One region of the Paenisporosarcina sp. P4_E4_2 genome, then DNA from elsewhere that is predicted to be linked to it. Evidence: riboswitches for the same ligand, from Rfam matches in the RefSeq annotation. Region 1 holds a riboswitch; each other region holds the start of a gene.
The links. Region 1 has a riboswitch for lysine ahead of AC1DSB_RS19440 (aspartate kinase). Riboswitches for the same ligand answer to the same signal wherever they lie in the genome.

Region 1 (2,110 bases):
GTTCGAATGCGACACCACGCACTATCAAGTTTTTTTCCATAGTAGGTTCCTCCAATAATATGGTTCCTGTATCTTCACTTAAGCTAGAACGGACACTTAGTGGCATGCAATAATTTTTAGCGAATTCCACTGCCCTAGGATGCAAAACCCCAGCTCCTAAGTTAGCAAGTTCCAGCATTTCGTCATAGGATAGCTCCTGCAATTTTCTTGCCCCATCCACATATCGAGGGTCTGACGTATAGATGCCATCGACATCCGTGTAAATATCACACTGGTCCGCTCCTAGCGATGCTGCAATTGCAACCGCCGTCGTATCCGAACCACCACGTCCGAGTGTCGTAATTTCTCCATACGTATCCATCCCTTGGAAACCGGCTACAACAACCACTTTTCCATCCGACAAAGCCTGCTCCATACGAACAGTATCTATATTTTCAATTCGAGCATTGCGATGAACGGATTCCGTTCCGATTCCTGCCTGCCATCCCGTAAACGAAACCGCATCTTGCCCCATATGTTGAAGTGCCATTGTCAACAAAGCAATTGTTACTTGTTCCCCTGTTGACAGCAACATGTCCATTTCACGTTTTGAAGGTTCTGCTGATAAATCCCCAGCCAGACTCATTAATTCATCTGTCGTTTTCCCCATCGCTGATACGACTACTACGATTTCATGGCCTTTTGCTGTTTCACCGATTATGCGTTTTGCGACATTACGGATCCGTTCAGTGTTACCGACGGACGTACCACCAAATTTCATGACAATGCGACTCAATGTAAACTCTCCCTTATTTCCAAAGAAGAATTTCCCTTTCACTTTCCTTCAATGGATCTGTTCATCCTCGAGAAAGCTACTGTTGATTTCCGCGCCTCTATCACCACTTATTCGATGTTTGTTCAAAAGGAAGCGGATGCTCCTTGTTGAACATACATCAGTGATTCAATTTCAGTGAGTCAAGAATATCATATACTCACTCTTTTGACAATGACTCATTTTGAAAATATTCAGACATGGATTCCGCGATTTGCAATGGCAAACCTGATTGTTTCAGCTCTTCCACGGATGCTTCTTTGATTCGTTTTACAGAACCAAAATGCTTCAACAACATTTTTTTGCGTTTCGGACCGATTCCTTCAAACCCATCCAAAGCGGAAGCAATCGTCTGTTTCCCACGCTGTTGCCGATGGAATGTAATCGCAAATCGATGCACTTCGTCCTGAATCCGTTGTAGCAAATAAAACCCTTCACTTGTTCGTTTCAAGGGAATGATCTGTGGGGGTTCCCCATATAACAACGAAGATGTCTGGTGCTTCGCATCCTTGGCTAATCCTGCAATCGGAATAGACAAACCGAGTTCATCTTCGATCACTTCACGGGCGATTTCCATTTGCCCTTTCCCACCATCAATGACAATTAAATCGGGAAGAGGCAATTCATCCTTCAGCACACGCGTATAACGTCTGCGAATGACTTCACGCATGGCTCCGTAATCATCATGACGGGCAGCTGTTTTCGTTTTGTATTTTCGATAGTCCTTTTTATTCGGTCTTCCATCAATAAACGATACCATTGCTGAGACGGCATCAGATCCATAAATATGTGAATTATCGAATGCCTCAATTCGAAGAGGAGGCGCAATATCCATTGCAATCCCCAGTTCTTCCACTGCACCAATCGTTCGTTGTTCCTGTCGGTCTAGGAGCTGGAATTTTTCATGGATAGCGATTTCTGCATTCTTTGTCGCCAAATCAATCATTTGTTTTTTCTGCCCACGACTCGGAGAAGCCACTTTTACTTCTTCAAGAAGCTGGCTTGCCAGTTGCAAATCCACCGCACTTGGCAAATATACTTCTTTTGGCTTGATATGATGCGGTTTATCATAAAACTGGCCGAGGAACGTCAGGAATTCATCTTCTGGATCTTGATATAACGGGAATAATGAAACATCTCGCTCGATTAACTTCCCTTGGCGTACAAAGAATACTTGCACACACATCCAGCCCTTATCGATGGCATAACCAAAAATATCACGATCGGTAAAATCATTGGTCGTCATTTTTTGTTTTTCCATAACCGTTTCAATATGTGTGATTTGATCACGGTATTCTT
Region 2 (5,822 bases), on a different contig from region 1:
CTACACAATTTCAGATGATAAATAATCGAATAAGTCATGAAAATTCAAGGTTTATGGAAAGCGAGTTAAAGAAACAACATAATGCATTTAGTGTAGTTATTTTAAATTATCAAATCACGTAAATAGGACACCGTTCGTAAGAAAGCAAAGGAATTTTTAATTAGGCAAGAAGAAAAACAAAGAACAGTTAGCAAAAGCTAACTGCTCCATTTGGCTCCAAAAGGTTGGATGATTTCCAATTTTAGTTTTTGCAAATTTCAACTTGATAGTCCTTAGAAGAATTTACAATAGCACAGATTTTCTGTTGTTCATCGCCAGCGACATGTCCATCTAAATAAATTTCAGATGTCGCATACTCTCCTGAATGACTTATATTATTAATCACAACATCAACATTTTTTTCTTTTTTAAAGTGTTCAATAGTCGCTAGTTTAGCTGTTTCTTTGGTTTCTGGCCACGCTTCTTTACTAAATTCATCTGGTGTACCGTAATCCATAATAAAATATACCCATGCAGCTAGGAAAAGTAACATAMCTCCACCAAATACGAATAAGCGCTTTAATAGATTTTTCTTCATTAACCTTCACCTTTCAATAGCGTTCTTACTTTGTTCACATGACCACTTTGTATTAATACAAGTCTTTTCATTACGATCGTTTACTCCTCAAAATCTTATTTTATGCTTGTTTATTATACTATTCTGGTTCGTTAGCTATTATCTTATTACGTGACACTCACATTACAAATTTGTATGCTGTTGATGAACGTCGGGGCGTTGCGTCGAATGCTGTTCCCCAGGAAAATCTCGTAATGTGTAATTAAATCAAGTTAATACAGAAATAGGAATTCAAATAAAATAATGGGTCTTCCTATTGTAGTAACCCCTATCTATGAAACCGTTGGCGATGTCATGCCACGGTTTTTTTGTTGATCTCCACTATTTCATCCATCATTTTTCATTGTCTCTTCGATTACGGATCGCAGGTTACTGCCTCATCCGGATGTGATAGGCGTACTTGTGTTGTGTTGGGTTTCCCAAAGTCTGTGCTGTCTTTGGTGATAACGATAGCATAATGGAAATATATATATATCATTTGGCTTTTGATGGAAGAAATGGTGACTCAACAAATGCAAATAGGATAAGTACTAGATTATTAGATTGGTTGACAGATAATTTATGTTGTTGTAGACTGTGGATGTTGTTGAAAGACTGATTCACAATTGAATACAACCTCACTTATATGGTGAGGTAGAGGCGCGATATTTAACAGTCCTTAGAGGAGTTTGAGAAAGCTTTGATTCTAAGGAGAAGGAAATGTCGCCGAAGTGAGTAATATTTCTCGGTATTACTTGCTGGGTCTGTAGTTAAGAACTGCAGGACTGTCTCAATAAACATCCCGGTTTATTGAGTGTGCTATCTCATTTGGGAAAAGTAGAGGATTTAGGGCAACTACGCATATTGCGACCTGAGTTCATCTCAGGTCTTTTTTTGTGGAGTTGGCCTTTTTAGTCTATAAAGACGATTTAAAACATATATCAAACAAAAGGGGAGAACTAGTCATGAGAAAAAAATCAGCCATATTTTTAACGATATTCCTTTCTACCATTTTGCTTTTAACAGCTTGTGGGACAAGCAGTTCAGAGAAAACAGGTTCATCAGAAAAGAAAGACCCATTCATAGTAGGAATGGAAGCAGGATATGCGCCATTCAACTGGACTCAAATGGATGATGCAAATGGCGGAGTGAGAATTGACGGAAATGCTGAATACGCAGGTGGCTATGACGTTGAAATTGCAAAACGAATCGCTGACAAGCTAGGTAAAGAATTGGTCATTGTCAAAACGGAATGGGACGGTCTTGTTCCAGCATTGGTTTCTGGCAAGATCGATGCCATCATTGCTGGCATGTCACCAACAGCTGATCGCAAAGGGTCAATCGATTTTTCGGACAACTACTATACTTCAGAGTTGGTCATGGTTGTTAAAAAAGGCGGGAAATATGAGGGCGCCGCTTCGATCCATGATTTCAAAGGAGCAAAAGTAACGGCACAATTAAATACATTCCACTACTCCGTGATCGATCAAATCAAAGGTGTGAAAAAGCAGACTGCTATGGATAACTTCCCGGCGATGCGTGTAGCACTTGAATCAGGAATGATTGATGGATATGTATCGGAACGCCCAGAAGGAATCAGTGCTTCCGCAGCTAACGACAACTTCGCTATGGTTGAATTTACAGATGGTTTCGAGACGTCTGTAGAAGACACGACAACTGCAGTCGGATTACAAAAAGGCAGTGACTTAACAGAAAAAATCAATGAAGCACTCGCAGAGATTTCAGATGAAGAACGTAAGGAAATCATGGATAACGCTATTAAAAATCAACCGGCAGCACAATAAGTAACAACGTGATACCGGCTGCAATAGCAGCCGGTTTTACGTTTTCCTAGGAGGACAAAAATGAGTACTGAGTGGATTATGACGATTTTATCTAATAACTGGCCGATGTTCATTCGTGGAGCAGGTATGACACTCTTGATTTCCATTATCGGGACAATTCTTGGGGCAATCATTGGATTGCTGATTGGTGTCATCAAAACGATTCCAATGCCTGAACGAGGGGCTAAAAAATGGCTATTAAAAATTATTAATACAATTTTATCTGTGTATGTTGAGTTTTTCCGCGGCACGCCAATGATCGTGCAAGCCATGGTTATCTTTTATGGATCGGCCCTGGCATTTGGCATCAGCATGGACGTATTGTCTGCGGCCATCTTCATCGTATCGATCAATACAGGAGCGTACATGGCAGAGATTGTCCGTGGGGGAATAGTGTCCGTCGATAAAGGCCAATTCGAAGCATCTCAGGCAATCGGCATGAATCATTTCCAGACAATGATCCATGTCGTCCTGCCGCAAGTCGTTCGCAACATTTTGCCGGCAACAGGCAATCAATTTGTCATCAATATTAAAGATACGGCTGTACTTAACGTCATTGGCGTTACCGAGTTGTTTTTCCAAACGAAATCAGTGGCAGGAAATAACTTCAGGTATTTTGAATCGTTCTTTGTTGCCTGTGTCCTGTATTTCATCATGACATTCACCGTCACATTAATCCTTCGATATGTGGAACGGAAACTTGACGGACCTAAAAATTACAGCATGATCGGAATGCCGGAAAATGTACTTGGTACAGCAAAAAACGGTAACCGATAAGAAAGGAGAAGTTCACATGGAAGCAGTTATTGATATACAGCATCTAAGCAAATCTTTTGGATCCCATGAAGTATTGCGCGACATTGACTTCTCGGTAAATAAAGGGGAAGTGGTCTGTGTCATTGGTTCTTCGGGATCTGGAAAGTCCACTCTTCTGCGTTGCATTAATCTATTGGAAAAACCGAGCGGCGGACAAATCATTTATAATAATGAAAACATTTTGGATAACAAGCATGATATCCATGCTTACCGAACAAAACTCGGAATGGTCTTCCAGCAATTCAACTTATTCAACAATCATAATGTCCTCAACAATTGCGTCATTGGACAAGTAAAAGTTTTGAAGCGCTCAAAGGAAGAAGCGGAAAAAATTGCGATGAAATACCTGAAAGTCGTTGGGATGGATCGATATATCAACGCGAAACCAAGCCACTTGTCAGGCGGTCAAAAACAGCGTGTAGCAATTGCACGTGCACTTTCAATGGAACCAGACGTCATGCTGTTTGATGAACCAACATCAGCACTAGATCCTGAGATGGTAGGAGAAGTTCTTAAAGTCATGAAGGAACTTGCTGAAACAGGTCTTACAATGCTAATCGTCACGCATGAGATGGAATTTGCGAAGGAAGTTTCAGACCGTGTCGTATTTATGGACAAGGGTGTTATTTGTGAAGTGGGAAGTCCAGAGCAAATTTTCAATAACCCAACACAAGAACGTACAAAAGAATTCTTAAAACGAACATTAAAAAAGATGTAAATTAATCTTTTCTAGATCATAATTACATGACAAAAAGGGATATCCGATTACTGGATGTCCCTTTTCTTATTGTCTCTCAAGTGCAGCAAATCTATGATTTTAATAGTTGAATATATTAAATAAGTTTTTAATTTTGATGTTGCGCTTAATGTGAAATCACGATTTGATTGAGGCTTTTATATTTATTTTCAAATAAAAATCATAGCTATTTCTTTTTTGGACATCTTATTAGAAAGAAAATGTTGTATGAGGTGATATCTATGATTATTGAAAGGTCGTCTAAGTGGAAAGAAGGCTTAATAAATCGATTGGAAAATCGTGAAGCTTGGGATAACTGGACGCTATATAAGATGAGTTATGACGTAGTAAAGTCGAACTTGATTACCGAATTTACCGGTCTTCAATCTCCTAAATATTTACCTAACCTGACACCATTGAAGCATCAACTCGAAGTCGCGGAAACTGTGATAGAACGCATGAATGGAAAAGCAATTCTCGCAGATGAAGTGGGGCTTGGCAAAACCATTGAAGCCGGTTTAATAATGAAAGAGTACCTCATCAGGGGACTTGTGAAAAAAGCGTTAATATTGGCTCCAGCTTCTTTAATCAATCAATGGGTGCAAGAGTTGAACCACAAATTTTATATTCCAGCCATTGCTTATCGAAAGAACTATGGTTTAGATCATTACAGTGTCGTCGTCATGAGCATGGATATGGCCAAAAGGAGCCCACATAAAGAACATATCTATGAGCAGGACTATGACTTAATCATCATTGATGAAGCGCACAAATTGAAGAATCATAAAACAAAAAACTATGAGTTTGTTCAAGATTTAAAGAAGAAGTTTTGTTTGTTACTGACGGCCACGCCTATTCAAAACAATCTATTTGAATTATTTCATTTAATCTCCTTGCTGAAACCTGGACATCTCGGTGATTATGAGACGTTTCAAGCAGCGTTTTCCGCAAGTAAACATAGCTGGGAAAATGATGATTTCTTAAAAGAATTAGTGAATCAAGTAATGGTCAGAAACCGAAGACAGGACACAGGAATTGAATGGACGAACCGACGTGTCCAAACCATTCCGATTCAGTTTACCCCACAAGAAAAAGAAGTCTACGAAATGATTTTGGAATTGAAGAATATATCGCCTGAATTTTCGAGTGCATTCACGATGATTACACTGCAAAAGGAAATGTGCAGCAGTAAGGAAGCTACTTATTTGACCTTAAACGAGATGCGTCAAAAATGCACCGATTCAAAGGCGGTTCTTTATATAGAAGAAATTATTCAAAAGTTGGTGACGCTCGAAGTCAATGCAAAAGCTGAAAAAGCTTATGACATTATTACCGAGGCAAATGATAAAGTCATCTTATTTACCGAATACCGAGCCAGTCAAGCGTATTTACAATGGTATTTACATTCTAAAGGAATCACAAGTGTCATCTTTAATGGGAAGTTCAAGGCGAGTAAACGAGACTGGATGAAGCAATTGTTTAAAGACCACGCACAGGTGCTGATTGCGACTGAATCTGGTGGAGAAGGGATTAACCTGCAGTTCTGCCACCATGTCATCAACTACGATTTACCTTGGAATCCGATGAAATTGGAACAGCGTATCGGACGTGTTCACCGGTTAGGTCAGGAACATGATGTTCATATTTACAACTTGGCAATTGAACAAACCATAGAGAATGATATCTTAGAGTTGCTCCATGTCAAAATCGATGTATTTGAGAAGGCAGTGGGTGAGCTAGACAGTATTTTATCCACATATAAACAATCCATTTGATTAGAGACATCTAGAGGAGGAATCATATGTATCCACAACAAATCCACGAATATTTA
Region 3 (7,946 bases), on a different contig from region 1:
CTTCCCTTGATGATAAAAGGTATTACATTTTATCCTTAACTACTCAAGGCAAATTCATGGCTACTGCCATTGAAACTTCCATGAATAATTACTTGGATGAAATTTTTTCACATATGAATGAATTTGAACAAGAAACAGTCTTGAGATCTATTAAATTATTGAACAATGCTATGGCAAAATCAAGTGTGTGCTGTACGCCTATTATATGAGCAAGAGAAATCTTGCTTATTTATTCACTATATAGTTGCATTATGCAAATAAAGGAAAGAGGAACTAACGATGAACAATGAAAAAATGAGTTTTAACATTTTGACGAATTGCTGTAGTTCTCCTGAATCTATACTTGAGGAATCGAATTTGCCAACGGTAATCGTCGGAGCAGGGCCAGTCGGCTTGGCTGCAGCTGCGCATCTGGCAGCTAAAAACGAACAGTTTTTGATAATCGAAGCCGGACCCACAGTAGGACATAATATTTTAAAATGGGGTCACGTCCGATTATTTTCCCCTTGGCAATATAATATCGACAAAGTGGCTTTGAAGCTATTGGAAGAAAGCCACTGGAAGGCACCTGTCATGAAGAGATTACCTTTTGGTAAAGATCTTGTGGAAGACTATTTAATCCCTTTAGCCAATCTGCCTCAAATTAACCCATTCATCAAATTAAATGCAAAAGTAGTGGCAATCAGTAAACAGGGAATGGACAAAATGAAAGATGCCAACAGAGATGGACAGTCTTTCATCCTGTATATCGAAGAAGAAGGCACAACTGAAAGAATTGAAGCAAAAGCAGTCATAGATGCTACTGGTACTTGGGCACAACCAAATCCTGTGAATGCAGATAACGTGTGGACAAAAGGGGAAGAATTGCTTTCACCTCATATCACATACGGCATTCCAAATATAAAAGAATCAGAACGTATTAAATTTGAACAAAAACGTGTGGCTGTTGTAGGTGGTGGTCATTCTGCAATCAATACAATCTTGGAATTAGCTGAATTGGAAGGAACGGAAATCGCGTGGATTTTGCGTAAGAATCGTGTCGAGGAAGTTTATGGTGGAGAATCCCGGGATGCACTTCCAGCAAGAGGTCAATTAGGTTCACGTATTCATCAACTGGTGGACAGCGGCAAAATTAGCGTTCATACCCCTTTCCTGGTAAACGAAATCTCTAAAGAGAATGGCAAGTTAACCATTCATGGTACTATGAAAAACGAGAGATACTCAATTGATAATATCGATGAAATCATTGCAAACACTGGCACTCGACCTGATTTCAGTTTCCTGCGTGAAATTAGACTCGACATTGATTCTGCTATCGAGAGTGTATCTGCCTTGGCACCACTTATTGACCCGAATATTCACAGCTGCGGGACCGTTCGTCCTCACGGAGAAGCTGAACTTCGGCAACCAGAAAAGAACTTTTATCTTGTGGGCATGAAGAGTTACGGGCGTGCGCCAACATTTTTAATGGCCACTGGCTACGAACAAGTCCGTTCCATTGTTGCCCACTTAACAGGTGATCAGGATGCGGCAAAACGTGTGGAACTGGATTTACCTGAAACAGGTGTTTGCAGTACAAATACCGGAGGGAAGAGTTCATGTTGTTAACAATATGGAGGGTTTAAAATGGTTGTAAACAATGGCGGGAATTTATCAATAGCTTATTTTATCGCTTATCTGAATTTAATTATCCAAGCGAAGCAATGCTCCGTTATCTGTGCACAACAATACATGCTCGAAAAATTCTTTAAAGGAAATCCGAACCACTTTGGTCCAGTAACCTATCAGTCATTTATACAGGCAACTGGTGTAATTAATAAGTGATGAATTTTGGCATAGTTACCTTGAAATTTAGGTAACTATGCCTTCTTTTTACTGTTTTTTTCATTGCCATGTTTAAAGTTTCCTGTGATTTTCGCAAGAGCCAACTGGATTTCTTTATCTGATTCAGCCGCTTGAATTTTTGAAATCAACCTCTCTGCTTCCTTGCCTTTTACAATTTTGATTTCTTTCCCCTTAAAGTCAATAAAGACCGAATTATTTTTACTCACTCGATAACTAAAAACCTCTTCATCCAGACGATTTCGTTTATCTATATTACTCATCTTTTAAAACATCCTTTGTAGTTAGTTAATTCCATTCAGGTAATGTTTTACGGAATCCATAAAAAGGTCTGAAGCCATGTTGTTCATAATAAGTATGTGACGTCGAGCTTGCCAACATTTCCATTCTGGTTGTTGGGTATTGGTTTTGTACAAACTTGAGCAACTGTTGCCCAACTCCCTGACCGCGTACCTGTTCACTGACGAGGATTTCACAAATATAAAGGGTGATTGCTTGATCGGTCATTCCCCTCACATAGGCAACTATTACTTCATTGATTGTTGCAACATACGCAATATTGGAATGATCCCATGCTTTTTTTGTGTCTTCTTCTTTTTCTACGAGATTATTCCATCCTTCCAGCTGGTTCAATTGCTTGATGAATGGATAGTCACTCGGTTTGTATGGGCGGATTAGTATGGAAGGCTTCATGTTATTACCTCAATTTTATATATGTTTATTTTTTACATTGTTGTATGATTTATCTATACGCTTTAATGAGGGTGGTGCAACCGATGTTTAAGAATGAAAAGCTGACTATCGGCGTATTTCTTCTAGCAATTTCTGAAGGAATTTATTATACATTCAAGGCAAGGGATTATGTTTATATGGAAGACTACATGATTCACATTTCACTTTTAACCATGGTCATTTTTCAAACGTTTTTTTTGCACGTTTTTCTGATAGAGCCTACTCAACAAAAACGCAAGAATCGGGTACTTTTATTTCTATACGGGATATTGATTGGTTTACCGATTTACTACTTCATCATACATCCTCAATATACATTTCATGATGCTCAATTGTTAATTGAACAAAAAGAACAAGTAGAGCTGCCGAACAAAGACAATGTTGAGAAATTCAATGTTGATGATTTTGGATGGAAACATACAAAAAAAGTTCCTACACACGGCAACAAAGAACTTTATTTTATCGCGGCTATTAAAGATGCAAAGATCTTATACTACACTTTCAATCCAAGAACAGGTGAATATTTCCTCTTCCATGAAACTAACCCTGAGTAAAATGAGCTCCTCAAGGCTTTAAAGTTGTGAGTCCTTTTCTAATCAAATTTGCAGATACCGGTTTTTTCCCTAACTCACGAGACCAAACTGATAACTGTCCTATATGGTGGATTTCGTGCGCTATGGTGTGGCGCATCACTTCTCCCCATGTGAGAATTTCGATGCTTCCATCCTGTCTGGTTTCTTGTAATTCGTTCATTTCCATATGGTTATCCCATGCATGGACAAACTCTCTTACGTCTTGTTGAAAGAGCGCATCCAATTCCTTCACCCGCTCCAGACTTTGATACTCTTCAAAACTCTCTTGGAAATCAGGCTTGCCTTGCAAGACACGAATCCAGCTCCACTCCACATCGATAATATGGAATAATGTGTGCAAAATCCCCCCCACTCCACCTGTCCGGACTTTTAATAATTCCTCCTGAGGTACGCCTTCACACCATTTGTACCATTCTTCTCTTACGATCCAGTTGTACTGAAAAAATGTTTTCATCTGTATTCTCCTTTCTCTTCCACTTAAATAAGTAATTCGCCAATCAATCGATAATTTCCTATCGTATGAGCATTATTGTTTTTTTTTGCATAGGCTAGAAAGATGCAAATGAAGAGTTTTTGAGTTAGAAGGGATGAGAATCAATGTGTGGAATTACAGGATGGGTTCACTTTGAACGCGACTTGCGAACACAAGCATCTGTAGTTGAAAACATGACAAAAACATTGGCCAAACGCGGACCAGATGATGAAAATGTATGGTTGGAAACACATGCAGTATTTGGGCACCGACGATTGACAGTTGTTGATCCTATAGGTGGCAGGCAGCCAATGACGAAAGTACATCATGATACCCGCTATACACTTTGCTATAACGGAGAATTATATAACACGGAAGATCTTCGGAAGGAATTACTGCGAAAAGGCTATACCTTCTCTGGACACTCCGATACAGAAGTACTACTGACTTCCTACATTGAATGGAAAGAACAGTGTGTGGAATATTTCAATGGCATATTTGCCTTTGCCATTTGGGATGAAAAGGATCAAAAAGTGTTTATTGCTCGCGATCGTTTAGGCGTAAAACCGCTGTTTTATACTGAACATGGCGGGGGCTTGCTTTTCGCTTCAGAAATTAAAGCTCTTCTTGCCCATCCAGATATGAAAACGCAACTGTCTCGCGAAGGATTAGCAGAAGTGCTGGCTGTGGGGCCATCCCGAAAACCCGGTTCCGGGGTATTCCATGGAGTGAAGGAATTGCGACCTGCTTACGCATTAACCGTTTCACGCCAAGGTCTTCGAATTTGGCGCTACTGGAACGTCAAAAGTGAACATCACACAGATTCAGTGGATGAAACGGCAGAAAAAGTTCGTTTCCTCGTAACGGATGCCGTCGAACGACAACTTGTATCAGACGTGCCACTCTGTTCCTTTTTATCAGGCGGGGTTGATTCCAGTGCCATTACGGCCATAGCAGCCAATCGTTACAAACATGAAGCAAAAGGACCTCTTCATACTTATTCCATTGACTATGAAGATAATGCCAAGTTTTTTAAAGCGAATGAATTTCAGCCGAATGCCGATGGACCTTGGATTGATAAGGTCGTCAATACATTCGGAACCGTGCATCACTCTTCCATCATTACGCAAGATCAATTAATAGATCATCTGACTGAAGCTGTGCATGTCCGTGATTTACCTGGTATGGCGGATGTCGACTCCTCCTTGTTATGGTTTTGCAGAGAAATAAAAGAGGATTTCACAGTTGGTTTGTCTGGAGAGTGTGCGGATGAAATTTTTGGTGGTTATCCATGGTTTCACAATGCTAATGATTTAAATGGCACTGGTTTTCCGTGGATGCGCTCCACAACCGAGCGAGTCTCCTTATTAAAAGATGATTGGCGCAAAAAACTCAAACTCGAAGATTACGCACGTCAGGCCTATGAACAGAGTGTTGCTGAAACTCCTCGTCTCGATGGCGAATCAAGTCTTGAAGCAAAACGGCGAGAAATGTTTTATCTGAATATGGTTTGGTTCATGACAACACTTCTTGATCGTAAAGACCGTATGAGTATGGGAGCAAGCTTGGAAGTACGCGTACCATTTGCAGATCACCGGCTTGTCGAATATGCCTGGAATATTCCTTGGGAAATAAAGATGGCGGGAAATCGGGAAAAAGGTATCTTGCGAAAAGCATTAGAGGGCATGTTACCTGACGAAGTCCTTTACCGCAAAAAAAGCCCTTATCCTAAAACCCATAATCCGTATTACACCGACCGTGTCCAAGGCTGGCTGAAAGACATTCTGATAGACAAAAATTCGATTCTGCATGAACTATTTGACCGTGACCGGTTGAATGAATTGGTTGAGTCGAAAGGAACTGCATTCAAAGTTCCATGGTTTGGTCAATTGATGTCTGGGCCACAGCTTCTTGCCCATCTCGCTCAAATGCACGTTTGGTATAAAGATAACAATATTCAATTGATTGATTGATTATTTCAACGAAAGAAAGAGCAGATTGAAGTCGAATTGACTCAATCTGCTCTTTTGTTATGACTTCATACCGGTAAAAATTTGAATGGCATCATTGAAGAATGCAGCCGTTCCAGGCTGTTCTTTATCATAGTAGGCAGTAAAGCGTTCATCATCCACATACATCTGCCCAAGTCCTGCATGTGCTTCCTTGCTATACTTTGGCCAATAGTACATAAGCCATTGTTTATGCAGTTCAGCGGCTTTTTGGGCTTTCTCACTTGCGGGATCTCCCGTCTTGAAAGCTTCCGCTAAAGTCATGGCAATTTCATTGGCAAGCTTTGTTACTTCATCATGCTGTGCCTGCGTCATGTTCATTACTTTGCTATTTGATTTATCGACCGTGTCATCTCCATATTTCGCCCGAATTTCCTTGCCGTATTGTTGTTCATTATCATCTACCATTTTTTGTTTGAAGCCTTCAAATTTCTCATCGTTCGTCATGGTACTTCTCCCTTCTGTTGAAGAAATCGTTTTTTCCACGTTGGCAATCAGTAGATCGAGCTGCTTTCGTTTGTCGAGGAGTTGTGAACGATGATCATTCAAGGCTTTCACACCATCAAATGAAYGATTGTTCACGATTTGTTTGATGTGTTCGAGACTCAAACCCAGTTCTCTATAAAACAAGATTTGCTGTAACTTATTGACTTCCGCTTGGCCATATATCCGATATCCTGATGAATTGATTCTCGCCGGCTTGAGAAGATTCATCTCGTCATAGTATCGCAATGTGCGTGAACTGATTCCCGACAATTTCCCTAATTTTTGAACTGTGTATTCCATCTCGTCACCTCCTCTTGATTTCATCGTACACCTTGACGTTGCGTCAATGTCAATTGGAAAATCTAAAAAACTTGCAATAAGCTGAACTTTCGTACACTACTATAGTAAATCATTTCAATTGACTAATCATTTAAACGTATCTATATTAGTACAGTGAATAAATATAGCCCTCATCAGCTTAAGATGAGGTAGAGATCGCGATAAATAATAGTTACTTGAAAGAAAGTCAGAGAACTGAACTTGCTGATTTCAAGCGAAAGAATTTTTCGCAGAAGCACTGTGTCGCTCTGATTACTAATGCTGGGACTGGCACTGAATAAGTGCAGAACTGTCATAGTGATTGACCATGAAAACTATCTTTTTGTCTGATTCGGTTTTTGCACACCGTTTCTGATTGCGTTTTATGTACATTTATTTTACAAATCATGTTTTTTGGGTAGATAGAAAATGAACTGAAAGGAGCATATGCTTATGAACACGAACAAAAAACTAGGTTTATGGATTTTAACTGCGTTAGTAGTTGGAAATATGGTGGGATCCGGCATTTTTATGCTCCCCCGCACTTTGAGTGAAGTTGCAAGCCCTGCCGGCGTATTATCCGCTTGGTTGATTACGGGATTTGGAGTGTTGATGATTGCACTCGTGTTTGGCAATCTTGCATTGAGAAAACCTAATTTAACTGGTGGTCCACAGATTTATGCAAAGGAATTGTTTAAGCCGGGCAGTAACGCTTCCACGTTGTCAGGATTTATGTCTTCTTGGGGATATTGGATTGGGAATGTTGCTGGTAATGTTGCCATCATCACCACTTTTGCAGGTTATTTGTCCACGTTCTTCCCTATTTTAGTTAATCAGGCTGAACTGTTTACCATTGGTAACTTCACTTTAAAAATGGGGAATGCACTTACCTTTACAGTTTGTACATTATTGTTATGGGGTGTGCATTATATCATCCTAAACGGTCTAGAAAATYCRGGGAAGATAAATTTTGTTGCCACTGCCACGAAAGTAATTGGATTCATATTATTTATTGTAATTGGTCTATTTGCATTTCAAAAAGCAAACATTCTTCCTTTTGTAGCGCCGAGATATGATGAGCTTGGACAATCTATTGGTCTTTTGGGGCAAGTTAATGGTGCAGCAGTAGCAACTCTTTGGGCATTCGTTGGTGTTGAATCTGCCGTAGTATTTGCATCTCGTGCTAAAAAACCAATCGATGTTAAGCGTGCAACGACGATTGGACTACTTATTGCTCTAACCATTTATGTAGGGATCAGCACGCTAGTTTTAGGAATGTTAAGCCATGAAGCACTAATCGCTTCTGATAAACCACTTATCGATGCCATTTCAACTGTGTTGGGACCAGTCGGTGGAAAAATTCTTGCCGCCATCGGTCTGGTCAGTTTATTTGGTTCCACAATTGGTTGGGTTATGCTGAGTGCTGAAATTCCTTACCAGGCAGCAAAACAAGGTTTATTTCTCCCTTCATTCGCAAAAGTGAATAAGAATGGG

Region 2: it holds a riboswitch for lysine, as region 1 does, so the genes downstream of both, AC1DSB_RS04930 (transporter substrate-binding domain-containing protein) here and AC1DSB_RS19440 (aspartate kinase) in region 1, are expected to answer to the same signal.
Region 3: it holds a riboswitch for lysine, as region 1 does, so the genes downstream of both, AC1DSB_RS09600 (amino acid permease) here and AC1DSB_RS19440 (aspartate kinase) in region 1, are expected to answer to the same signal.

Annotation. Positions count from the first base shown of each region.
Region 1 covers NZ_JBFUJC010000531.1:2-2,111, reverse strand. The annotation lists partial or broken gene AC1DSB_RS19440 (aspartate kinase) at 1-775, opposite strand, end outside; lysine riboswitch at 771-883, opposite strand; partial or broken gene uvrC (excinuclease ABC subunit UvrC) at 972-2,110, opposite strand, start outside.
Region 2 covers NZ_JBFUJC010000034.1:9,137-14,958, forward strand. The annotation lists gene AC1DSB_RS04925 (phosphoglycolate phosphatase) at 242-577, opposite strand; lysine riboswitch at 1,243-1,425, shown strand; gene AC1DSB_RS04930 (transporter substrate-binding domain-containing protein) at 1,561-2,400, shown strand; gene AC1DSB_RS04935 (amino acid ABC transporter permease) at 2,461-3,216, shown strand; gene AC1DSB_RS04940 (amino acid ABC transporter ATP-binding protein) at 3,233-3,973, shown strand; gene AC1DSB_RS04945 (DEAD/DEAH box helicase) at 4,234-5,766, shown strand; partial or broken gene AC1DSB_RS04950 (YqhG family protein) at 5,793-5,822, shown strand, end outside.
Region 3 covers NZ_JBFUJC010000109.1:531-8,476, forward strand. The annotation lists gene AC1DSB_RS09555 (MarR family winged helix-turn-helix transcriptional regulator) at 1-209, shown strand, start outside; gene AC1DSB_RS09560 (NAD(P)-binding domain-containing protein) at 280-1,608, shown strand; gene AC1DSB_RS09565 (hypothetical protein) at 1,627-1,824, shown strand; gene AC1DSB_RS09570 (hypothetical protein) at 1,860-2,105, opposite strand; gene AC1DSB_RS09575 (GNAT family N-acetyltransferase) at 2,131-2,535, opposite strand; gene AC1DSB_RS09580 (hypothetical protein) at 2,619-3,128, shown strand; gene AC1DSB_RS09585 (DinB family protein) at 3,139-3,621, opposite strand; gene asnB (asparagine synthase (glutamine-hydrolyzing)) at 3,765-5,612, shown strand; gene AC1DSB_RS09595 (MerR family transcriptional regulator) at 5,670-6,434, opposite strand; lysine riboswitch at 6,616-6,798, shown strand; gene AC1DSB_RS09600 (amino acid permease) at 6,906-7,946, shown strand, end outside.